2 regions of the Pseudomonas sp. EA_35y_Pfl2_R5 genome follow, and region 1 is predicted to be linked to the other one. Evidence: predicted binding sites of a transcription regulator. Region 1 holds the regulator's gene; the other holds the start of a gene.
What was found. Region 1 encodes sigma-54, which starts transcription at its own class of promoters, with help from an activator protein. Its sites were predicted from a motif close to ANTGGCATNNANNTTGCTNT; they were not measured.

Region 1 (11,993 bases):
CTGGGCGGCCAACAGACTCAGCGTGGATGTCGCGCTTCGACCGCATCGCGCAGGGTGTCGATCAACGCCTGGATGCGCGCGTGCTGCATCTTCATCGAGGCCTTGTTGACGATCAGCCGCGAACTGATGTGGGCGATCAGCTCCTGGGCTTCTAGACCGTTGGCACGCAAGGTGTTGCCGGTGTCGACCACATCGATGATTTTATCGGACAGACCAACCAACGGGCCCAGTTCCATCGAGCCGTAGAGTTTGATGATATCGACCTGGCGACCCTGCTCGGCGTAGTAACGCTTGGCCACATTGACGAACTTGGTGGCAACCCGCAGCCGGCCTTTCGGCTCGGGCGCACCGACAGCACCGGCAGTCATCAGCTTGCACTGAGCAATACGCAGGTCCAGCGGCTCGTACAAGCCCTGGCCGCCGTATTCCATCAGCACGTCCTTGCCAGCCACGCCGAGGTCCGCCGCACCATGCTCGACATAGGTCGGCACGTCGGTGGCACGTACGATCAACAGACGCACATCATCCAGGGTGGTTGGGATGATCAGCTTGCGGCTTTTATCCGGGTTTTCGGTCGGCTCAATACCCGCCGCCGCCAGCAGCGGCAGGGTGTCATCGAGAATCCGGCCTTTGGAAAGGGCAATAGTCAGCATGGTCTTAGCCCGGCACGCGGCGAATCTTCGCCCCCAGCAACTGCAGTTTTTCCTCGATGCACTCGTAACCACGGTCGATGTGGTAGATGCGGTCGATCAGGGTGTCGCCTTCGGCAATCAGTGCCGAGATCACCAAGCTGGCCGATGCACGTAGATCCGTGGCCATAACGGGGGCGCCCTTGAGCTTTTCAGCACCGGTGACGATGGCGGTGTTGCCTTCTACCTGGATCTGCGCGCCCATACGGATCATTTCATGCACGTGCATAAAGCGGTTTTCGAATACGGTTTCGATCACCGTGCCAGTGCCCTCGGCAATCGCATTGAGGGCAATAAACTGCGCCTGCATATCGGTGGGGAACGCCGGGTACGGAGCAGTACGCAGGTTCACGGCTTTCGGCCGCTTGCCATGCATGTTCAGCTCAATCCAGTCGTTGCCGCAGGTGATTTCCGCACCGGCTTCCTGCAGTTTCGACAGCACTGCTTCCAAGGTAGTCGGATCGGTGTCCTTGACCTTGACCCGGCCGCCCGTGACGGCAGCCGCTACCAGGTAGGTGCCGGTTTCGATACGGTCGGGCATCACGCTGAAACGCGCGCCGTGCAAACGCTCCACGCCATCGATAATGATGGTATCGGTACCAGCGCCGGTTATCTTCGCGCCCATGGCGATCAGGCAGTTAGCCAGGTCAACCACTTCCGGCTCACGCGCGGCGTTTTCCAGCACGCTGCGGCCTTTGGCCAGGGTCGCTGCCATCATGATGTTTTCAGTACCGGTCACACTGACGGTATCGAAGAAGAAATGCGCGCCACGCAAACCGCCTTCCGGTGCCTTGGCCTTGATGTAACCGGCTTCGACATCGATGATCGCGCCCATGGCTTCAAGGCCACGAATGTGCAGGTCAACCGGACGCGAACCGATGGCGCAACCGCCTGGCAGGGCGACTTCGGCATAACCGAAACGCGCCACCATCGGCCCCAGCACCAGGATCGAGGCGCGCATGGTTTTCACCAGCTCATAGGGTGCAACCAGTGTCTTGATCGCCCGCGCGTCGACTTCGACACTGAGCTTCTCGTCGATGATCGGTTCGATACCCATGCGCCCGAACAACTCGATCATGGTGGTGATGTCGTGCAGGTGCGGCAGGTTGCAGATGGTGACAGGCGCGTCACCGAGCAGGGTGGCGGCGAGAATCGGCAGGGCAGAGTTCTTCGCCCCGGAAATGCGGATTTCGCCATCAAGGCGCACACCGCCGGTAATAATCAGTTTGTCCATGATTCTCTCGGTTTAGGAGCGCGCGGCCCAATCGGCACGGCTAAAGAATTTCATACTCACGGCGTGGATGCTGCCATCGGCGATCCAGGCATTGAGGTGAGCGTAAATCTGCTGTTGACGCTTGACCGGGCTGAGAGCGGCCAGCTCATCACTGATCAGGTTCAGCTGAAAGTTGCAGCCTTCGCCTTCAACTTCCACCTGGGTATTCGGCAATTTAGCCTCAAGGAGACTCTTTACTTCTAAGGCCTGCATGCTCAACCTCAATCAATACATGGATTAACGACAGCCGAGCATACGCCCGCGGGTCGGGCATCATACAAAAAAGCCCCTCGCCTGCGAACCCCGCATTATTGCCAGCCGACCGAAACCCTGCTCTGAACCTGTTTACGATCTCGCGAGCTAGAGCCAGACAAGGCAAAAACAGCCGCGGAAGCGGAGTTTACTGGTGTAAATCAGCATTCCGAGGCTGTTTTTAACGCCGGATGGCAGACGCACAGCAGATCGTAGGCAGGTTTCAGGCTTGCAGCGGAAGAATTTCCAGCAGACCACAAACGCCAGCGATCTCACGCATGTCCTTGGGCAGATTGCTCACACCAAGGGTCTTGCCGGCTGCACTGGCGTCACGCATAAACGCCAACAACAGCGATAGCCCGACGCTGCTGGACTTCTCCACACCCGTGCAATCAATCACGCACGCCGCCGCAGGACTGACCTTGAGCAGGCGCGCACCTTGCTCACGCAACGCCGGTGCGCTCAGGTAATCAAGCACACCGACCAGGCTGAACACCCCGGGAGACGCCTCACTGATGCTGGCCTGACTCACGATGCATTTGCCCCCTGGCGGGCTTTGGCAACGGTTTCGGTCCAGTTGTCGATAACCTTGTCCAGGTCATTGCGATTGTCCTGCATGGCCTGGGAAAACTGGTCACGGAACAGTTTGCCGACGTTGATGCCGTTGATGACCACGTTGCGCATCTTCCAGGTGCCATCGAGGCTGACCATGGTGTAGGACAGCGGGTAGACCGTACCCTTGCCGTCCTTGATCTCCATATTTACCGAAGTGCGCTCAGGGTCCTGCTGACCGCTGACCGGCAGCACGCGAATGTCCTGATTGTTGTACTCCAGCAGGGCATTGCCATAGAACTGCATCAGGCTGCGCTTGAAGTTCTCCTGAAAGCGCTGCATCTGCTCGGGCGAGGCCTGGCGTGAGTAACGCACAGTCATCACGCCACGGGAAATCCCGTCGACATCCACCACCGGGCCAAGAATGCTGTTCAGCGCGTTGTAAAACGCGCCTGGATCGGTGCGGTACTGTTCCTTGTTGGCCTTGAGGTCGGCCAGCAGCGTAGTGGTGGTCTCTTGCACCACCTCATGAGCCGCTGGGGCCGCCAACAACGGCAAGGACATGGCCGCCAGGCAGATAAAAAGACCGTTACGCAGTGCCTTGAACATAGTCATTACCTCTATTAATTAGCCTGGTCTTTGTTGACTGAATTGAGCAGAAACTTGCCAATCAGATCTTCCAACACCAATGACGACTGCGTGTCGTGAATGGTGCCGCCATCGCTCAGCACTTCTTCTTCTCCGCCCACGCTAATCCCAACGTATTTCTCACCCAGCAGACCTGCGGTCAGAATCGACGCAGTGGAGTCTGCCGGCAGGTTATCCACGGCATCATCCAAGACCATGGTGACGCGCCCCATATAGCTGTTGCGGTCCAGATCGATCGCAGTGACCTTGCCGATGGTCACACCGGCCATGGTCACTTTCGATCTGACCGTCAAACCGGCGATATTCTCAAAGTGCGCATACACCTTATAGGTATTGTCGCCACTGCCAACGGTCAGGCCGCTGACGCGCAACGCCAACAGCAACAAGGCCAACAACCCGGCCAACAGGAACAAGCCGACACCAATTTCCAGCGTGCGGTTCTGCATCAGAAATCTCCAAACATCAAAGCGGTCAGAATAAAGTCCAGCCCCAATACGGCGAGTGAGGCGTACACCACGGTCTTAGTGGTGGCACGACTAATACCTTCCGAAGTCGGCTCACAGTCATAGCCCTGGAACACGGCGATCCAAGTCACGACAAACGCAAAGACCACGCTCTTAATCACACCATTGAGCACGTCTTCACGAAACGAAACACTGTTTTGCATATTGGCCCAGAACGAGCCCTCATATACGCCCAGCCAGTCGACAGCGACCATCGCCCCACCCCAGATGCCGACCACGCTGAAGATCATCGCCAGCAATGGCATCGAGATAAAGCCAGCCCACAGACGCGGGGCGACGATGTACTTGAGCGGGTCAACGCCGATCATCGCCAGACTCGACAGCTGCTCGGTAGATTTCATATTGCCGATTTCAGCGGTCAGCGCTGAGCCGGCGCGCCCGGCAAACAGCAAGGCAGTCACCACTGGACCCAGCTCACGCAGCAGGGTCAGGGCAACCATTTGCCCCACCGCCTGCTCAGAACCGTATTTGGCCAGAATGCTGAAGCCCTGCAACGACAACACCATGCCGATAAAAATGCCGGACACGACGATGATGGCCAGAGACATCACCCCAACCGAATACAGCTGCTTGATCAATAACTGAAAGCTGTTGCCGGTCGTGCCACGACCAAACAGCGCGCGCAGCAGAAACAGCCCCGAGCGCCCCAGCGTAGCCACCACATCAATACCGGCGCGACCGAACAGGCGCACCCGTTCGAGCACAGATGTCTTGCGCATCAGCGCTCCCCCAGAAGATCGTCGCGGTAATTGGCCGCAGGAAAGTGAAACGGCACAGGACCATCCGGTATGCCCTGCATAAACTGACGCACACGCGGGTTATCCGAATTCATCAACTCGGCTGGGGTGCCCTGCCCCAGCACCTGAGTGTCGCCGACGACATAGATGTAGTCGGCAATGCTCGCGGTTTCCGCGAGATCATGGGACACCACAATGCTGGTAATCCCCAGCGCATCACTGAGCAGACGAATCAGTCGCACCAGAACACCCATGGCTATAGGGTCCTGGCCAACGAAAGGTTCGTCATACATCAGAATCTGCGGATCCAGAGCAATCGCCCGAGCCAGCGCCACGCGACGCTTCATGCCGCCTGACAACTCATCCGGCATCAAGTCCAGAGCACCGCGCAGGCCGACTGCTTGCAACTTCATCAAGACAATGTCGCGAATCATCTCTTCCGGCAGCTGGGTATGCACCCGTAGCGGAAAGGCGACGTTTTCGAACACATCCAAGTCGGTAAACAGCGCACCACTCTGGAACAGTACACCCATCTGCTTGCGCATATCGAACAGCTCGCTGCGCGACAGCGTCGGCAAATTCAGGCCATTGACCCAGACCTCACCCTGGCTCGGCTTGAGTTCGGCAGCAATCAGACGCAGCAAAGTGGTTTTGCCACAACCAGACGGCCCCATAATCCCGGTGACCTTGCCACGGGGAATGCGGATATCGACGTTTTTGAAAATATCCCGCTCACCGCGTTTAAAGCTGACGTTCTTCAGCTCAACTGCATACGGGTTCTCGGCGCTCATCTGGACTCCTTGCTCAACGCTTGCCTGACTGACGCATCGCCCGGAACAAAGGGCACTACGGATCATCGAACGTACCGAAAATGGCCGCGAACTATACCACCGAGGTATTCGCCGCCCAAGGCTGAAGGTGTTGCCAGAGATAAGCACCGCACAGTTCCGACAAACAACTCGACACTGGAAATACTGGGCAGGCGCACCTTTACCGTTATAATCGGCAGCTTTTAGCCCGTACGCCGCAGAGAAGTCATGAGCCAGTCCACCGATCTGATCCAGTCAGCGCAACGCACCATCCGCTTGGAGCTCGAAGCCATCCAGGACCTGCTGGCACGTATCAACGGTGATTTTGTGCGGGCCTGCGAGCTGATTCTCGCCAGCAAAGGCCGCGTCGTGGTGGTCGGCATGGGCAAATCCGGCCACGTCGGCAACAAGATTGCCGCCACCCTGGCCAGCACCGGCACCACTGCGTTTTTTGTGCATCCGGCCGAAGCGAGCCATGGCGACATGGGCATGATCACCCGCGATGACGTGGTGCTGGCCCTGTCCAACTCCGGCTCTACCGCAGAAATCGTTACCCTTCTGCCGCTTATAAAGCGCCTTGGCATCCGCCTGATCAGCATGACCGGCAACCCGGAGTCGCCACTGGCCAAGGCAGCCGAAGTCAACCTGGACGCCCGCGTATCCCAGGAAGCCTGCCCACTGAACCTGGCACCAACCTCTTCCACTACGGTATCGCTGGTACTCGGCGACGCCCTGGCCATCGCTCTGCTGGAAGCCCGCGGCTTTACCGCCGAAGATTTCGCATTCTCCCACCCCGGCGGTGCATTGGGCCGACGCCTGCTGCTCAAGGTGGAAAACGTTATGCACGCTGGCGACAGCCTGCCGCGCGTAAAACGCGGCACCTCGCTGCGCGACGCGCTGCTGGAAATGACCCAAAAAGGCCTGGGCATGACAGTGGTCACCGAGGACGATGGTCGCCTGGCCGGGATCTTCACCGACGGCGATCTGCGCCGTACCCTGGACCGCAACATCGACGTGCGCCAGACCATTATCGATGACGTAATGACCGCCCACGGCAAGACCGCCCGCGCGGAAATGCTTGCGGCAGAGGCTTTGAAAATCATGGAAGACCACAAGATCAGCTCACTGGTGGTGATCGACGACAACGACCTACCTGTAGGCGCCCTGAACATGCACGACCTGCTTCGCGCCGGAGTGATGTGATGAGCCTTGACCTGACTAACCCCGACCTACTGCAGCGCGCCCAGGCCATCAAGCTGGCGATATTTGATGTCGACGGCGTGCTCACCGACGGTAAGCTGTACTTTCTGGTCGACGGCAGCGAATTCAAGACCTTCAACACCCTTGATGGCCATGGCATCAAGATGCTGATCAATTCCGGCGTGCGCACCGCGATTATCAGCGGCCGCAAAACCCCCGTGGTTGAACGCCGCGCGCAGAACCTGGGGATTCAACACCTGTATCAGGGCCGCGAAGACAAGCTGGTGGTGCTCGATGAGCTACTCGGCGAACTGGGCCTAGACTATGCACAAGTCGCATACCTCGGTGACGACCTGCCCGATCTGCCGGTGATCCGCCGCGTAGGCCTCGGCATGGCAGTCGCCAGCGCCGACGGCTTTGTTCGCCAGCATGCCCACGGGATTACCCGCGCTCGCGGGGGCGAAGGCGCTGCACGCGAGTTCTGCGAACTGATCATGCACGCCCAAGGCACCCTTGAAGCCGCTCAAGCCGCATACTTATAGGCCAACCATGCCCCGCAAGTTATTCAACATTGCTCTGTTCGCCTTTGTCGCACTGCTGGTCGCAGCCCTCGGCTACTGGAACCTCAGCCCCGAAAGCTTCAACCAGCAGACGCACAGCGCTGCAGCTGAAAGCACCATCGACTTTTACGCCACTAACACCTACACCGTGCAATACCAGGCCGACGGCAAACTGCACTACGAGCTGACGACCGACAAGGTCGAGCACGTCAAGACCAGCGACATCACCCTGATGACCAGCCCGAACATGAACCTGTTCCGCGGCACCGAGCTGCCCTGGAAAATCCGCAGCGAGCGCGGTGAAGTGTCGCCAGGCGGCGTTGAAGTCGAACTGATCGACAAGGTGCGCGTTGAGCGTACAGATGCCAAAGGCCGTCCGACCATCCTCACCACCAGCCGCCTGACCGTATTCCCCGAGAAGGAATATGCGCAGACCCAGCAAGCCGTTAGAATCGACGCGGCCAATGGGGTGACCACGGCAAAAGGAATGAAAGCGTACATGAATGACGGCAGGATGCTCCTGCTGTCCAACGTAAGAGGTCAGCATGAGGCTCGTTAACACCCTCCCCCTACTACTCAGCCTCAGCGCCGCACTCGGAAGTGTCAGCGCCTGGGCACTGCCATCCGACCGCGAACAGCCGATCCGCATCCAGGCCGATAGCGCGGAACTCGATGACAAACAAGGCGTTGCCGTCTATCGCGGCGACGTAGTCATTACTCAGGGCACCATGAAGGTCACTGGCGACACAGTGACCATCACCCAGAATGCCCAGGGCGATGTCGAGGTATTTACCTCGGTCGGCAAGCCGGCCTACTACGAGCAACTGCCGTCAGCCGACAAGCAGATCGTCAAGGCCTACGGCCTGACCATCCAGTACTTTATGGCCAACGAGCGCGTGGTACTGATCGACCAGGCCAAGGTGATTCAGGAAGGCAACACCTTCGAAGGCGAGAAAATCGTCTATGACACCCAACGCCAGATCGTTAACGCCGGCCGCGCCACAGGCACCAACGTCACCGCGCCACGTCCGCGCATCGACATGGTGATCCAGCCGAAGAACAAACCAGCCGACCAGCAGGCGCAGTAATAATGGCCACATTGAAAGCCCAACACCTGGCGAAGAGCTACAAAGGCCGCCAGGTCGTGCGCGACGTTAGCCTGAGCATCGATAGCGGGCAGATCGTCGGCCTGCTTGGCCCCAACGGCGCCGGCAAGACCACCTGTTTCTACATGATCGTCGGCTTGGTACAGGCCGATCAGGGCCGCGTGTTGATCGACGACCTCGATGTTAGCCACCAGCCGATGCATGGCCGCGCTCGCGCCGGCATCGGCTACCTGCCGCAGGAAGCCTCAATTTTCCGCAAGCTCAGCGTGGCCGACAACATCATGGCCATCCTGGAGACCCGCAAGGATCTTGACGGCCCTACACGCCGCAAAGAACTCGAAGGCCTGCTGCAGGAATTCCATATCAGCCATATCCGCGACAACCTCGGCATGAGCCTGTCCGGCGGTGAGCGCCGCCGCGTGGAAATTGCCCGCGCCCTGGCGACTAATCCCAAGTTCATCCTGCTAGACGAACCGTTCGCCGGCGTCGATCCTATTTCGGTAGGCGATATCAAGCAGATCATCCACCACCTCAAGGCCAAGGGTATCGGCGTGTTGATCACCGACCACAACGTGCGCGAGACCCTGGACATCTGCGAAACCGCCTATATCGTCAGCGATGGCCAACTGATCGCCGAAGGTGATGCCGAGACCATTCTGGCTAACCAGACAGTGAAAGAAGTTTACCTGGGGCATGAGTTCAGGCTGTAGCTACAGCTTTTCTCAAGCCGACTGCAGCCAAGGCTAGGCAAAACCTTTAAAGTCAGGCATATAATTTGCTTCCTAGTGGCGCTTTTTGAAAACGCCCTGTAGTGGATTGCGCACGACGCCGGTAAATAAGGTCTGCAATGAAACCATCGCTAGTCCTGAGAATGGGCCAGCAGCTGACGATGACACCGCAGCTGCAACAGGCCATCCGCCTGCTCCAATTGTCTACCTTGGATCTGCAACAAGAGATCCAGGAGGCCTTGGAGTCCAACCCGATGCTCGAACGCCAGGAAGATGGCGATGATTTCGACAATTCGGACCCCATGGCCGATGGAGCAGAAAGCGCCAGCCCCAGCGAACAGCCCGAAGCGCCCTATCAGGAAACCAGCTACCAGGAAGCCACGCAGACCGTGGACAACCTGGAAGAAGGTGATTGGGGCGAGCGTATCCCCAACGAGCTGCCCGTCGACACCGCCTGGGAAGACATCTACCAGACCAGCGCCAGCAGCCTGCCCAGTAGCAGCAACGATGACGACGAGTGGGATTTCACCACCCGCACCTCGAGCGGCGAAAGCTTGCAAAGCCACTTGCTGTGGCAACTCAATCTGGCACCAATGTCGGACAAGGACCGCCTGATTGCCGTCACCTTGATCGACTGCATCAACCAGCAGGGCTATCTGGAAGAAACCCTGGAAGAGGTGGTCGAAGCCTTCGACCCGGAGCTGGACATCGAGCTCGATGAAGTCGAAGCCGTGCTGCACCGCATTCAGCAGTTCGAGCCAACCGGTATCGCCGCGCGCAACCTGGGCGAATGCCTGCTTCTGCAACTGCGTCAGCTGCCAGCAAAAACTCCGTGGCTGAGCGAAGCCCAGCGCCTGGCCAACGACTATCTCGACTTGCTCGGCAGTCGCGACTACAGCCAGCTGATGCGCCGCATGAAGCTCAAGGAAGACGAGCTGCGCCAGGTTATCGACCTGATCCAGAGCCTCAACCCGCGCCCTGGCTCGCAGATCGAGTCCAGCGAGCCGGAATACGTGGTGCCTGACGTCATCGTGCGCAAGCACAACGAGCGCTGGCTGGTGGAACTCAACCAGGAAGCCATGCCGCGCCTGCGGGTCAACGCGCAATACGCCGGTTTTGTGAAACGTGCCGACTCCAGCGCCGACAACACCTTTATGCGCAACCAGCTGCAAGAAGCACGCTGGTTTATCAAGAGCCTGCAAAGCCGCAACGAAACCCTGATGAAGGTCGCCACGCAGATCGTCGAGCATCAGCGCGGCTTCCTCGATTACGGCGACGAGGCGATGAAACCCCTGGTGCTGCACGATATTGCCGAAGCTGTAGGCATGCATGAATCGACCATTTCGCGGGTGACCACGCAGAAATTCATGCACACCCCGCGTGGTATTTACGAGCTGAAATACTTCTTCTCCAGCCACGTCAGCACGTCCGAAGGTGGTGAATGCTCGTCCACCGCGATCCGTGCCATCATCAAAAAACTGGTCGCCGCGGAAAATGCGAAAAAGCCGTTGAGTGACAGCAAGATCGCTGGTTTACTGGAAGCACAGGGCATTCAAGTCGCTCGCCGCACGGTCGCCAAGTACCGTGAATCCCTCGGAATAGCGCCATCCAGTGAGCGCAAACGATTGATCTAAGGCAGCACGAAGAAGGAAGACAACTACTCGTACAGAATATGCCCAGGTCTCGCCTTTTCGCATATGCAGCCATACTGTCAGCATGCAATTAGCGACCGTGCCAGGCTCGTTCTACCAGAGTCTTCCACGCCACAGTGTTCCGGCGGCAGGCCTCTCGCCTGCCTCTTACACACGGCAACAAGGAGAAAGCGGTATGCAAGTCAACATCAGTGGACACCAGCTGGATGTGACCGACGCCCTACGCGACTACATCGCCGAAAAACTCGGCCGATTGGAGCGCCACTTCGACAAGATTACCAACGTGCAAGTCATCATGGAGGTCGAGAAGCTCAAACAGAAAATCGAAGCGACCCTGCACATTGCTGGCGGCGAAGTCGTCGCCAACGCCGAGCATGAAGACATGTACGCAGCCATCGATCTACTGACAGACAAACTCGACCGACAACTCATCAAACACAAGGAAAAACAGCTCGACCGCCAACAGGGCGCTATGGCCCGCTGACGTCGTCTATCTCCTATGATCCGACTTGAAACTATCCTGACCCCCGGCCGTTCCCTGGTGAACGTGCCGGGCGGCAGCAAAAAACGTGTCCTCGAACAGATTGCCAACTTGGTGGCGCGCGAGCTGCCTGACCTGGATGGCCAAGATATCTTCGAAAGCCTGATTGCCCGGGAAAAACTCGGCTCGACCGGTTTCGGTAATGGCATTGCCATTCCGCACTGTCGCCTGCCCGGTTGCACCGCGCCGATCAGCGCCCTGCTGCGCCTGGACTCCGCCGTGGACTTCGACGCCATCGACGGCGCACCAGTGGACCTGCTGTTTGTCCTGCTAGTGCCCGAAGCCGCCACCGATGCTCACCTGGAACTGTTGCGGCAGATCGCCAGCATGCTCGATCGCGGCGATGTGCGTGCCAACCTGCGGCAAGCCGAAAGCAGCGAAGCCCTGTATCAGGTGGTCGTGGACGTACAAAGTCAACTCAACCGAGCCTGAGCATGCGCCTAATCATCGTCAGCGGGCGCTCCGGCTCCGGGAAAAGCACCGCCCTCGATGTACTTGAGGACAACGGCTTCTACTGCATCGACAACTTGCCCGCCGGCCTGCTACCTGAACTGGCCGAACGCGCCTTGCTGCACACCGAGCTGCTGCATCCGCAGGTCGCAGTGTCGATTGATGCGCGCAATCTGCCGAGCCATCTCAAGCGCTTTCCCGAGCTGCTTGAAGAAGTTCGCGCGCGGCACATCAAGTGCGATGTGATCTACCTGGATGCTGACGAAGAAACC
Region 2 (11,993 bases), on a different contig from region 1:
GTGGCCAGCTTTCAGTATCCCAGAGCTGTCGAACCACACGTCAACGGCAGGGCGTAGCGAATTAAGCAACTTTGCTCAGAGTGAGGGGGACTAACAAACATAACTCTCCAGTGAAGCGGCCATGCAGATTCCCAACGTCGAACAGAAAGCCTTCATTCTTCTCCTCGTCCTAGTGACCGTAGCCTTCTTCTGGATACTGCTGCCGTTCTATGGTGCGGTCTTCTGGGCCATGGTGCTGGCGGTGGTATTTACCCCGATGCAGCGGCGCATGGCGCGGCGCATTGGCGGCCGGGGCAATGTTTCAGCCCTGCTGACGTTGATTGTTTGCCTGCTGGTAGCCATTCTCCCGGTGATATTTATCACCTCGGCGGTCGTGGCCGAAGGTGCCAGCCTTTATAAGAAGCTGGAGTCGGGCGAACTGGATATCGGAACCTACGTCACCAGCACCATCCGAGCGCTGCCGCCGTCGCTGCAAGTACAGCTCGACCGTATCGGCATTTCCGACCTCGATGGCCTGCGCGAACAGATTTCAACCGTGGCCATGGCCGGCAGCCAGTTTCTCGCCACCAAGGTCTTCGCCATCGGTCAGGGCACCTTTACCTTCTTCGTCAGCTTCTTCGTCATGCTCTATCTGCTGTTCTTCTTGCTGCGTGATGGCCTGGAAATGGCGCGCACAATTCGCGAAACCATTCCGCTGGGCGAAGCCACCAAACGCCGCCTGCAGATCAAATTCACCCGCGTGGTACGCGCCACGGTAAAAGGCAATGTTGTAGTCGCCGCAGTACAGGGTGCACTGGGCGGCCTTATATTCTGGGCGCTTGGTATCTACAGCCCGCTGTTGTGGGGCGTGCTGATGGCATTTCTGTCGCTGCTGCCTGCCGTCGGGGCCGGCATTATTTGGGTGCCCGTCGCGGTGTACCTGATAGCCAGCGGCAGCCTCTGGCAGGGGGTGACCCTCACCGTCTTCGGCGTGCTGGTGATCGGCCTGGTGGATAACATCCTGCGCCCCATCCTGGTGGGCAAGGACACCCGCATGCCCGACTACCTGATCCTGGTTTCCACCCTCGGCGGCCTGGCCCTGCTGGGCCTCAACGGCTTCGTAATCGGGCCGCTGGTGGCGGCACTGTTCCTCTCCAGCTGGAACCTGTTTGAAGGAGGGAAGAGGACAGTCAAATTGCCGGACTAACCAAGCTTCAGGCGTGATTAGCGGACTAAGGGGACAGAACAGCTGTACGGCACAGGAAGCACGGTAATACGTAGGGTGGCCTAGCCGATAACCGGGATCAGGTGAACACCATTGGCTTGAACCCGTCATGGAGGTCCACCCGCAATCCGCGATGGTGGGTCACGCGGCGCCGAATCGCTTGGTGCCACCCATAACCAGTCCAGCGCCGCCCACCCTAAAGAAGCGGCGTGCAAACGCCCTGATACATAGCCAGAAAAAGGCTATGTCCCAAGACCGTGTTGCAGGACTAAGCTTTAAGGCAGGCATCCGCTCGGGAGGTCAGCCCACCATGGATACTCAAGCCTTTCAGCGCTGGTTGGCTCAGGTGAGCCAGCTCAGCAGCAAGCAAAAATCCGCACTTCATCAGGCGCTGCAAGAACCGCCAACAATGGAGGTTCTTGATAGCTTGCCAGCGCTTCAGAGCTGCCCACATTGCCAAGCAAAGGCTGAACATCTTGCTCCCTGGGGCTGGTCGCGTGGCTTGCGCCGTTATCGTTGTCGGGCCTGTCGGCGGACATGCTCAGCGGTTTCGAACAGCAGCCTTGCTCGCTTGCACTATCCCGAACGCTGGAAGGACTACGCCCAAGCGCTGATTGACGGCCTGAGCGTGCGCAAGGCTGCCAAACGATGCGGTATCAGCAAGAACACAGCCTTTCTCTGGCGGCATCGCTTCCTGACCTGCGCCGCCCAGCACCATGCATCACATGAAGCGGGAATCGTTGAGGTCGATGAGACGTTCTTTCTGGAGTCCTTCAAGGGGCAGCGCAAGCTGCCGCGGGCACCACGCAAAAGGGCCGGGGTGGGCAAAACGCGCGGCACTGGCAGGGATCAGATTCCGGTCATGGCGGTGCGTGATAGTGAGGGGCATACCGCAGACTTCAAGCTGGAAAGGCTGGATGCAGAGCATGTGCGAACAGCCTTACTGCCGCTCATCGACCAAGAGGCCGTACTGTGCAGTGATGGCGCCGCGGTCTACGCAAGCTTCGCCCGCACTCAGGGCATTACTCACCATGTCGTCCACTCGCGCCCTGGCGAGCGGGTACGCCAGGGTGCTTTCCACATTCAGAACGTGAATGCCTACCACAGCCGCCTGAAGAGCTGGATGGCACGCTTCCACGGTGTCGCCACCCGCTACCTCCCGAACTACCTAGGATGGCGCCGCATGCTTGAACGCTATCAGCAGCGTATTCAGCCGGTTCACTGCATCCAGGAGGCTGTTGGGCGCACCATGCAACACGCGATTGGGACATAGCCAAGAAAAAGCCCCCGCAGGCTCGCGCCGGCGGGGGCTTTTTAGCTAGCTAGAACTGGTATCAGTTCTTGGCTTTCTTGGCAGCGCGGGTGCGCTCGCCTTCGTCGAGGATCTTCTTACGCAGACGGATCGACTTCGGCGTGACTTCACACAGCTCGTCGTCCTGGATGAATTCCAGGGCCTGTTCCAGGGTGAAGCGAACAGGTGGAACCAGGGCGATGGTTTCGTCTTTACCGGAAGCACGCATGTTGTCGAGCTTCTTGCCTTTGGTTGGGTTAACGCCCATGTCGTTGTCGCGGCTGTTCAGGCCGACGATCTGACCGTTGTAGATTTCCTGGCCGTGTTCGACGAACAGCTTGCCGCGCGCCTGCAGGGTTTCCAGGGAGTAGGTCAGCGCCTTGCCGGTTTCTACCGATACCAGCACACCGTTCTGACGGCCGGACATGTCGCCGGACTTCATGGTGTCGTAGCGATCGAAGATCGAGGTCAGGATGCCAGCACCGTTGGTCAAGGTCAGGAACTGGTTACGGAAACCGATCAGACCACGAGCAGGGATGTTGTATTCCAGACGCACACGGCCTTTGCCATCCGGCACCATGTTGGTCAGGTCGCCCTTACGCAGACCCATCTCTTCCATGACCTTGCCCTGGGATTCTTCCGGGGTGTCGATGGTGACGTTTTCGAACGGTTCCTGCTTCACGCCGTCAACCTGACGGATGATCACTTCCGGACGACCCACGCCCATTTCGAAGCCTTCGCGACGCATGGTTTCGATCAGTACCGAGAGGTGCAGCTCACCACGGCCGGAGACCTTGAACTTGTCAGCGCTGTCGCCTTCTTCAACGCGCAGTGCCACGTTGTACAGCAGCTCTTTGTCCAGACGCTCCTTGATGTTACGGCTGGTGACGAACTTGCCTTCTTTACCGCAGAACGGCGAATCGTTGACCTGGAAGGTCATGGATACGGTCGGCTCGTCGACGGTCAGCGGCTTCATCGCTTCAACGTGGTTGATGTCGCAAAGGGTGTCGGAGATGAACAGCGAGTCCATACCGCTGACACAGACGATGTCACCGGCGGTGGCCTCTTCAACGTCGACACGGTGCAGGCCGTGGTGACCCATCAGCTTGAGGATACGACCGTTGCGCTTCTTGCCGTCGGCGTCGATGGCGATCACCGGGGTGTTCGGTTTGACGCGACCACGGGCGATACGGCCAACACCGATAATGCCGAGGAAGCTGTTGTAGTCCAGTGCGGAGATTTGCATCTGGAACGGACCGTCAACGTCAACAGCCGGGGACGGCACGTTGTCGACGATGGACTGGTACAGCGGGGTCATGTCTTCAGCCATGTCGGTGTGGTCCAGACCGGCAATGCCGTTCAGGGCCGAGGCGTAGACGACTTTGAAGTCCAGCTGTTCTTCGGTGGCACCGAGGTTGTCGAACAGGTCGAAGATCTGGTCCAGAACCCAGTCCGGACGCGCGCCTGGACGGTCAACCTTGTTGATCACCACGATTGGACGCAGGCCGGCTTCGAAGGCCTTCTTGGTCACGAAGCGGGTTTGTGGCATCGGGCCGTCTTGGGCGTCAACCAGCAGCAGCACGGAGTCAACCATCGACATTACGCGCTCAACCTCACCGCCGAAGTCGGCGTGGCCGGGGGTGTCGACGATGTTGATGTGGTAGCCGTTCCAGTTGATCGCGGTGTTCTTGGCGAGAATGGTAATGCCGCGCTCTTTTTCCTGGTCGTTGCTGTCCATCACGCGCTCGTCGTTGAGCTCGCCGCGCTCAAGAGTGCCGGACTGACGCAGGAGTTTGTCTACCAGGGTGGTTTTACCATGGTCAACGTGGGCAATGATGGCGATGTTGCGTAGATTTTCGATCACGTGTGTATCTCGATCAGAGGATTCGGTGTGCCACTTAGTCTAGGTGGCAAGTATTAACTAACTTCAATTTTCGGCTCGGCGGCGCGAATGCGTGAGTCACGCCGCCTGTATGTCGGGAGGGCGATGGCGGATGCTGCCGCCATTCAACCCGGGCGTCTTATGTCGGACGATAAACGCGCACATTGGCATGCCCCTCACTCAGCAGATGATGGGCATGCAAACGACTCATAACGCCTTTGTCGCAATACAGTAGGTATTGGCGCGCCTCATCCAGCTCCTTGAACTTGCTGTTCAGGGCATAAAAAGGCAGCGCCTGTACCTCAATGCCGGGCAGCTCAAGCGGCTGATCCTCAGCGGCATCGGGGTGGCGAATATCAATAATCACTTGGCCAGCCAGCGCTTCGCTGACTTCCTCGACCTGAATATCCTTGCCCAGTTCGTCGATCACCTTGTCGATCGGCAGCAGGGTGGCGCGCTCCAGCGCACGCTCAAGCACGGCCATATCAAACTGGCTTTCTTCGTGCTCGACGCGCGGCTTCTTGGCCTTGGTGGTCGGGTTGACCGAGATCACCCCGCAATATTCAGGCATGTGCTTGGCGAACTCGGCGGTGCCGATCTGCGTGGCGGTGTCGATGATGTCCTGCTTGTGGCTGGCCAGCAGCGGGCGCAGCACCAGCATCTCGGTGGCCGCATCGATCACCGCGAGGTTCGGTAGGGTCTGGCTGGAGACCTGGGAAATCGCCTCGCCGGTGACCAGCGCATCAATCTGCAAACGCTCGGCCATGCGCGTGGAGGCGCGCAGCATCATGCGTTTGAGGATCACGCCCATGTGGCTGTTGTCGACCTTGCCGAGAATCTCGCCGAGCACTTCTTCGAACGGCACACTGATAAACAGCACGCGTTGCGAGCTGCCGTACTTCTGCCAGAGGTAATGCGCGACTTCCATCACGCCCAGCTCGTGGGCACGGCCGCCTAGATTGAAGAAGCAGAAATGGGTGACCAGGCCGCGCCGCATCATCTGATAGGCGGCCACAGTGGAGTCGAAACCACCGCTCATCAGCACCAGACTCTGCTCCAGCGAGCCCAGCGGGTAGCCGCCCAGGCCTTCGTGCTGATGATGAATAACGAACAGGCGCTGGTCGCGGATTTCCATCCGCACAATCACCTCGGGATCTTTCAGCGAGATACCGGCCGCACCACACTGTTGGCGCAGCTGGCTGCCAACATAGCGCTCCACGTCCATGGAGCTGAACGCATGTTTGCCGGCGCGCTTGCAGCGCACGGCGAAAATTTTGCCCGGCAACTGATCCGCGAAGTGCAGCTTGCACTTTTCCAGCACGTCGTCGAAATCGCCCAGCAGGTATTCATCGACTTGCAGGAAGTGGGTGATGCCCGGCGTGCAACTCAGACGCTCAATCATCGCCTGCAGGGTTTTCGGCTCACTGAGCTGAGTTTCAAGTTCCAGGTTGTCCCACACACCGCTGACCTGCAGCTGCGGATCGAACTCACGCAAAACCGAGCGAATATTCTTCGCCAGCTGCCGGATAAAGTGCTTACGCACTGGCCGACTTTTAATGGTGATTTCCGGGAAGACTTTAACGATCAGTTTCATGAAAACAGGGGGTGCCGAGGCCGCGAAAAAACAGGGGCGCGGATTATAGCGGAAATTGCTCACGCTTTGATCAAAAATCCTCAACCGCCCAAATAGCGCACCATTAAAGAGCGCACTACAAATACAGCGAACCATAACGGTGCAAATATTTATCGCACCGAGCCGCGCAGCCCCCGCCAACCCTGAGTTTCAGGGCTTACACCCATTCTTGTGCACTGGCATGCAATTTGCTCCCTTGTGAGGCAGGATGCCCTGGCAGAGTATGCCGCGGCCTTACCGTACTATTGCGGGCTCACGATTTGAGCCTTATCCACCTGGAGGACAGCATGTCGAAGTCGATTCAACTTATTAAAGAACACGACGTGAAGTGGGTTGACCTGCGCTTCACCGACACCAAGGGCAAACAGCACCACGTGACCATGCCGGCCCGTGACGCCCTGGACGACGAATTCTTCGAGCACGGCAAAATGTTCGACGGCTCCTCCATCCATGGCTGGAAAGGCATCGAAGCCTCCGACATGATCCTGATGCCGGTTGACGAAACCGCTGTACTGGACCCGTTCACCGAAGAGCCGACGCTGATCCTGGTTTGCGACATCGTTGAGCCAAGCACCATGCAGGGCTACGACCGCGACCCGCGCTCGATCGCCAAGCGCGCTGAAGAGTTCCTGAAAACCACCGGCATCGGTGACACCGTATTCGTTGGCCCAGAGCCTGAGTTCTTCATCTTCGACGAAGTGAAGTTCAAGTCCGACATCTCCGGCTCGATGTTCAAGATCTACTCCGAACAAGGTTCCTGGAACACCGACGCCGACATCGAAGGCGGCAACAAGGGCCATCGCCCAGCCGTCAAAGGTGGCTACTTCCCAGTTCCGCCGTGCGACCACGACCACGAAATCCGTACTGCCATGTGTAATGCCATGGAAGAAATGGGCCTGGTCATCGAAGTTCACCACCACGAAGTGGCGACTGCCGGCCAGAACGAAATCGGTGTGAAGTTCAACACCCTGGTCGCCAAGGCTGACGAAGTTCAGACCCTGAAGTACTGCGTACACAACGTGGCCGATGCCTACGGCAAAACCGCGACCTTTATGCCGAAGCCGCTGTACGGCGACAACGGTTCGGGTATGCACGTGCACCTGTCCATCGCCAAAGATGGCAAGAACACCTTCGCTGGCGAAGGCTATGCCGGCCTGTCCGACACCGCCCTGTACTTCATCGGCGGCATCATCAAGCACGGCAAGGCCCTGAACGGCTTCACCAACCCGTCGACCAACTCCTATAAGCGTCTGGTCCCAGGTTTCGAAGCCCCAGTAATGCTGGCCTACTCGGCGCGTAACCGTTCGGCTTCGATCCGTATTCCTTACGTGTCGAGCCCGAAAGCCCGCCGTATCGAAGCACGCTTCCCAGACCCGGCTGCCAACCCATACCTGGCTTTCGCAGCGCTGCTGATGGCTGGCCTGGATGGCATCCAGAACAAGATCCACCCTGGCGATGCAGCCGACAAGAACCTGTACGACCTGCCGCCAGAAGAAGGCAAGCTGATCCCGCAGGTTTGCGGCAGCCTGAAAGAAGCCCTGGAAGAGCTGGACAAGGGCCGTGCGTTCCTGACCAAAGGCGGCGTATTCTCCGACGACTTTATCGATGCCTACATCGAGCTGAAATCCGAAGAAGAAATCAAAGTACGCACCTTCGTACACCCGCTGGAATACGACCTGTACTACAGCGTCTAATTCGACACGCAGTACAAGAGGCCACCTTCGGGTGGCCTTTTTGCGTTTAGCCGCCCGGGGCTGCTGCCGTTTAACCCGGCATTTTCTGCGCTGGTATACGCCCAGCCATCAACATGCTTGCCAGAGCGCCTTACCAGTGCAAGGCTTAGGGCACACCACTAGGGAGAGTCAGGCATGCGCCCTCTATTCATCTGCCTGCTACTGAGCCTGGCATTGCCGGCCAGCGCGCAGATCTACAAATACACCGACGCCAATGGCAACACGGTATTCACCGACCAGCCGCCGGAAGGCCAGGCGACACAAAATGTCGAGCTACCGAAAACCAATAGCGTATCGATGCCGGCACCCAGCCTGCCCGCAGCGACCACATCCGACCCCGTCGACAATGCCGCGCCTTACAGCACCCTGCAGCTGACCGGCATACCCGACGATGAAGCACTGCGTGCCAATAACGGCACCTTTAGCGTAGGTGTGATGATCGAACCACGCCTGGCCAACAACCACCGCCTACGCCTGCTGCTCGACGGCAAACCGCACGGCCAACCAAGCAATGTGCCACGCCTGCAAATAAGCAACGCTGACCGTGGTGAGCACAGCCTGGCTGTAGAAGTGCTCAGCGGCGAGCAATCGATCCAGCAGAGCGCCACGGCCACCTTTACCGTACAGCGGGTCAACACCAGCAGCCCGGCCCTGCGCCCACCTCCACCCAAACCCAAGCCAGCCCCCTGACTATGCGCAATCTGCTGTTCTGCGGCCTGATGCTGCTCGCCCTGCCTGCCTTAGCGCAGGTCTACACCTATATAGACGCCGAAGGGAATCGCGTCTTCACCGACAAGCCCAGATCGGGCAATGCCGAACGTGTCGAGTTGGCACCCAGCAATTCGATGCCGACCGTGCAGACGCAAACCGCGCCGGTAATTGCAGCACCGCCCGAGCCTAGCCAGCGCTACAGCCTGCTGCGTATTCTGGTGCCGCAACCCGATGCGACTATCCGTGACAGTGCCGGCAATTTGATTGTCAGCATTAACAGCGAACCGAAACTTTTCCCCCAGCACAGCTACCGTCTGCTAATGGACGGCGTACAGGTAGGCGAAGCCGGCAGCAGCCCGGTATTCCCCCTGGAGAATATCGACCGCGGCACGCACCAGTTAGCGGTGGAAATCATCGACCAGCAGGGCCGCATCATCGAGCGCACGCCCACTCAACCATTCCATATGCTGCGCATCTCCCTGGCGCAGAAGCGTAAGGTCAATCCGTGCAAGAAAGCCGACTACGGCGTGCGCCCGGAGTGTCCACTGAAGGACAAACCGCCGGAAAAGAAAGATATACCCTTCGTTCCATTTATCTAAATCGGCGAAGCGCACCAAAGCAGTGCACTTCTTGCCCGGCATTTCTATACTCTCCCTGTTTTGGGTCGCCAGGCGCGACCCGGCTGCGCTGTTAAGCAGCTAATTCCCGGCATCCCACGGCCAAACACGCTTCTTTTCGGGGCTTTGGTTTGCTTCTTGCATTTTCCAGCTGCATTGCCGGAACCCAAGGGTCTGCTGACATCCCATATGATCATCAACGACGCACTGCACCGCCTGCTGCTGGACAACCTGACCACTGCCACGCTGCTGCTTAACGACGACCTGCGTCTTGAGTACATGAACCCGGCAGCGGAGATGCTCCTGGCCGTCAGCGGCCAGCGCAGTCACGGGCAATTCATCAGCGAGCTATTTACCGAGTCCAGTGAGGCGCTGAGCGCCTTGCGCCAGGCCGTTCAGCACGCTCACCCGTTCAACAAGCGCGAAGCGGTACTGACCTCGGTCAGCGGCCAGACCCTGACCGTCGATTACGCGGTGACCCCTGTGCTTAACCGTGGCGAAACCCTGCTGCTGCTGGAAGTACACCCGCGCGACCGCCTGCTGCGCATCACCAAGGAAGAGGCGCAGCTGTCCAAGCAGGAAACCACCAAACTGCTGGTGCGCGGCCTGGCCCACGAGATCAAGAACCCGCTGGGCGGCATCCGCGGCGCGGCGCAGCTGCTGGCCCGCGAGCTGCCCGAGGAAAGCCTCAAGGATTACACCAACGTGATCATCGAGGAGGCCGACCGGCTAAGAAACCTAGTGGACCGTATGCTCGGCTCGAACAAGCTGCCCTCCCTGGCACTGACCAACGTGCATGAAGTGCTCGAACGTGTCGGTAGCCTGGTGGAAGCGGAAAGCCAGGGCAGCATCATTTTGGTGCGCGATTACGACCCAAGCATTCCGGATGTGCTGATCGACCGCGAGCAGATGATCCAGGCCGTGCTGAATATCGTGCGTAACGCCATGCAGGCGCTGTCCGGACAGAGCGATCTGCGCCTGGGCCGCATCACCCTGCGCACCCGCGCGCTGCGCCAGTTCACCATCGGCCATTGCCGCCATCGCCTGGTGACCAAGATCGAGATCATCGACAACGGTCCGGGCATCCCGCACGAGCTGCAGGAAACCATCTTCTACCCCATGGTCAGCGGGCGTGCCGATGGCACCGGCCTGGGCCTGGCCATCACCCAGAACATCATTAGTCAGCACCAAGGCTTGATCGAGTGCGAGAGCCATCCTGGCCACACCGTGTTCTCGATCTTCCTGCCGCTGGAACAAGGAGTAACTCCGTCATGAGCCGCAGTGAAACCGTCTGGATTGTCGATGACGACCGCTCCATCCGCTGGGTCCTGGAAAAAGCCCTGCAACAGGAAGGCATGACCACCCAGAGCTTCGACAGCGCCGATGGCGTGATCAGCCGCCTGAGCCGTCAGCAACCGGACGTGATCATCTCCGACATCCGTATGCCGGGGGCCAGTGGCCTCGACCTGTTGGCGCGCATCCGCGAGCTGCACCCGCGCCTGCCGGTAATCATCATGACCGCCCATTCCGACCTGGACAGCGCGGTAGCGTCCTACCAGGGCGGCGCATTCGAATACCTGCCCAAGCCGTTCGATGTCGATGAGGCCGTGTCCCTGGTCAAGCGCGCCAATATGCATGCCCAGGAGCAGCAGAGCCTGGCCGCGCCGGTCGAGCAGCCGCGTACGCCGGAGATCATTGGCGAAGCACCGGCCATGCAGGAGGTGTTCCGCGCTATCGGTCGTCTGTCGCACTCCAATATCACCGTGCTGATCAACGGCGAGTCCGGTACCGGCAAGGAGCTGGTGGCGCACGCCCTGCACCGCCATAGCCCGCGTGCGGCCTCGCCGTTTATCGCACTGAATATGGCGGCGATTCCCAAGGATCTAATGGAGTCCGAACTGTTCGGCCACGAAAAAGGCGCCTTTACCGGTGCGGCCAACCAGCGTCGCGGACGCTTCGAGCAGGCCGATGGCGGCACGCTATTTCTCGATGAAATCGGCGACATGCCGGCCGACACCCAGACTCGGCTGCTACGCGTGCTGGCCGACGGCGAGTTTTACCGGGTCGGTGGCCACACCCCAGTCAAAGTCGATGTGCGCATCATCGCTGCCACCCACCAGAACCTGGAAAGCCTGGTGCAGGCCGGCAAGTTCCGTGAAGACCTGTTCCACCGCCTCAATGTGATCCGCATCCATATTCCGCGCCTGTCGGATCGTCGCGAAGACATCCCGACCCTGGCCCGGCACTTCCTCAGCCGCGCAGCGCTGGAGCTGGCAGTCGAGCCCAAACTGCTGAAAAGCGAAACCGAGGATTACCTGCAGCAACTGCCGTGGCCGGGCAACGTGCGCCAGCTGGAAAACACCTGTCGCTGGATCACCGTCATGGCCTCCGGCCGTGAGGTACATGTCGACGACCTGCCTCCAGAGCTGCTCAGCCAGCCGCAGGAAAGCGCACCGGTAAGTAACTGGGAGCAGGCCCTGCGCCAATGGGCCGATCTGGCCTTGGGCCGTGGTCAGTCCAGCCTGCTGGATACCGCCGTACCAGCCTTCGAGCGGATCATGATCGAAACAGCCCTCAAACACACCGCCGGCCGCCGCCGCGACGCCGCCGTGCTGCTGGGCTGGGGCCGCAACACCCTGACGCGCAAGATCAAGGAACTGGGCATGAACGTCGAAAGCGCCGATGACGAGGAGAGCGATGACTAAGCCGCTCAACTGCTGCAGCGAATGCAAAACGGGCCCATCAGGGCCCGTTTTCTTTACGCCGGCATACAACTGAAAATGCGCCAGAGCAACGCACCGGCATCAATCCCGTGCACAGCGGCGGTTCATACCCCAGCGCTTACCGAGCCCCCGCAACATCCGCAGAAACTCCTGAACCCCTGTATTTACAAGGCCCGCAGTCAACGTAATAAAACTGGCA

Region 2: a site for sigma-54 is predicted at 6,186-6,205, ahead of glnA (glutamate--ammonia ligase). Genes of this name have one in related genera too.

The regions. Positions count from the first base shown of each region.
Region 1 covers NZ_CAXAOW010000007.1:1,076-13,068, reverse strand. The annotation lists gene hisG (ATP phosphoribosyltransferase) at 18-653, opposite strand; gene murA (UDP-N-acetylglucosamine 1-carboxyvinyltransferase) at 658-1,923, opposite strand; gene AACX99_RS13685 (BolA family protein) at 1,936-2,175, opposite strand; gene AACX99_RS13680 (STAS domain-containing protein) at 2,438-2,746, opposite strand; gene AACX99_RS13675 (MlaC/ttg2D family ABC transporter substrate-binding protein) at 2,743-3,375, opposite strand; gene mlaD (outer membrane lipid asymmetry maintenance protein MlaD) at 3,390-3,860, opposite strand; gene mlaE (lipid asymmetry maintenance ABC transporter permease subunit MlaE) at 3,860-4,657, opposite strand; gene AACX99_RS13660 (ATP-binding cassette domain-containing protein) at 4,657-5,466, opposite strand; gene AACX99_RS13655 (KpsF/GutQ family sugar-phosphate isomerase) at 5,713-6,687, shown strand; gene AACX99_RS13650 (KdsC family phosphatase) at 6,687-7,226, shown strand; gene lptC (LPS export ABC transporter periplasmic protein LptC) at 7,234-7,803, shown strand; gene lptA (lipopolysaccharide transport periplasmic protein LptA) at 7,790-8,332, shown strand; gene lptB (LPS export ABC transporter ATP-binding protein) at 8,335-9,060, shown strand; gene AACX99_RS13630 (RNA polymerase factor sigma-54) at 9,198-10,712, shown strand; gene hpf (ribosome hibernation-promoting factor, HPF/YfiA family) at 10,906-11,214, shown strand; gene ptsN (PTS IIA-like nitrogen regulatory protein PtsN) at 11,230-11,703, shown strand; gene rapZ (RNase adapter RapZ) at 11,706-11,993, shown strand, end outside.
Region 2 covers NZ_CAXAOW010000004.1:126,388-138,380, reverse strand. The annotation lists gene AACX99_RS10675 (AI-2E family transporter) at 122-1,186, shown strand; gene AACX99_RS10670 (IS1595 family transposase) at 1,515-2,477, shown strand; gene typA (translational GTPase TypA) at 2,539-4,359, opposite strand; gene thiI (tRNA uracil 4-sulfurtransferase ThiI) at 4,517-5,971, opposite strand; gene glnA (glutamate--ammonia ligase) at 6,298-7,704, shown strand; gene AACX99_RS10650 (DUF4124 domain-containing protein) at 7,879-8,433, shown strand; gene AACX99_RS10645 (DUF4124 domain-containing protein) at 8,436-9,053, shown strand; gene glnL (nitrogen regulation protein NR(II)) at 9,261-10,346, shown strand; gene ntrC (nitrogen regulation protein NR(I)) at 10,343-11,776, shown strand.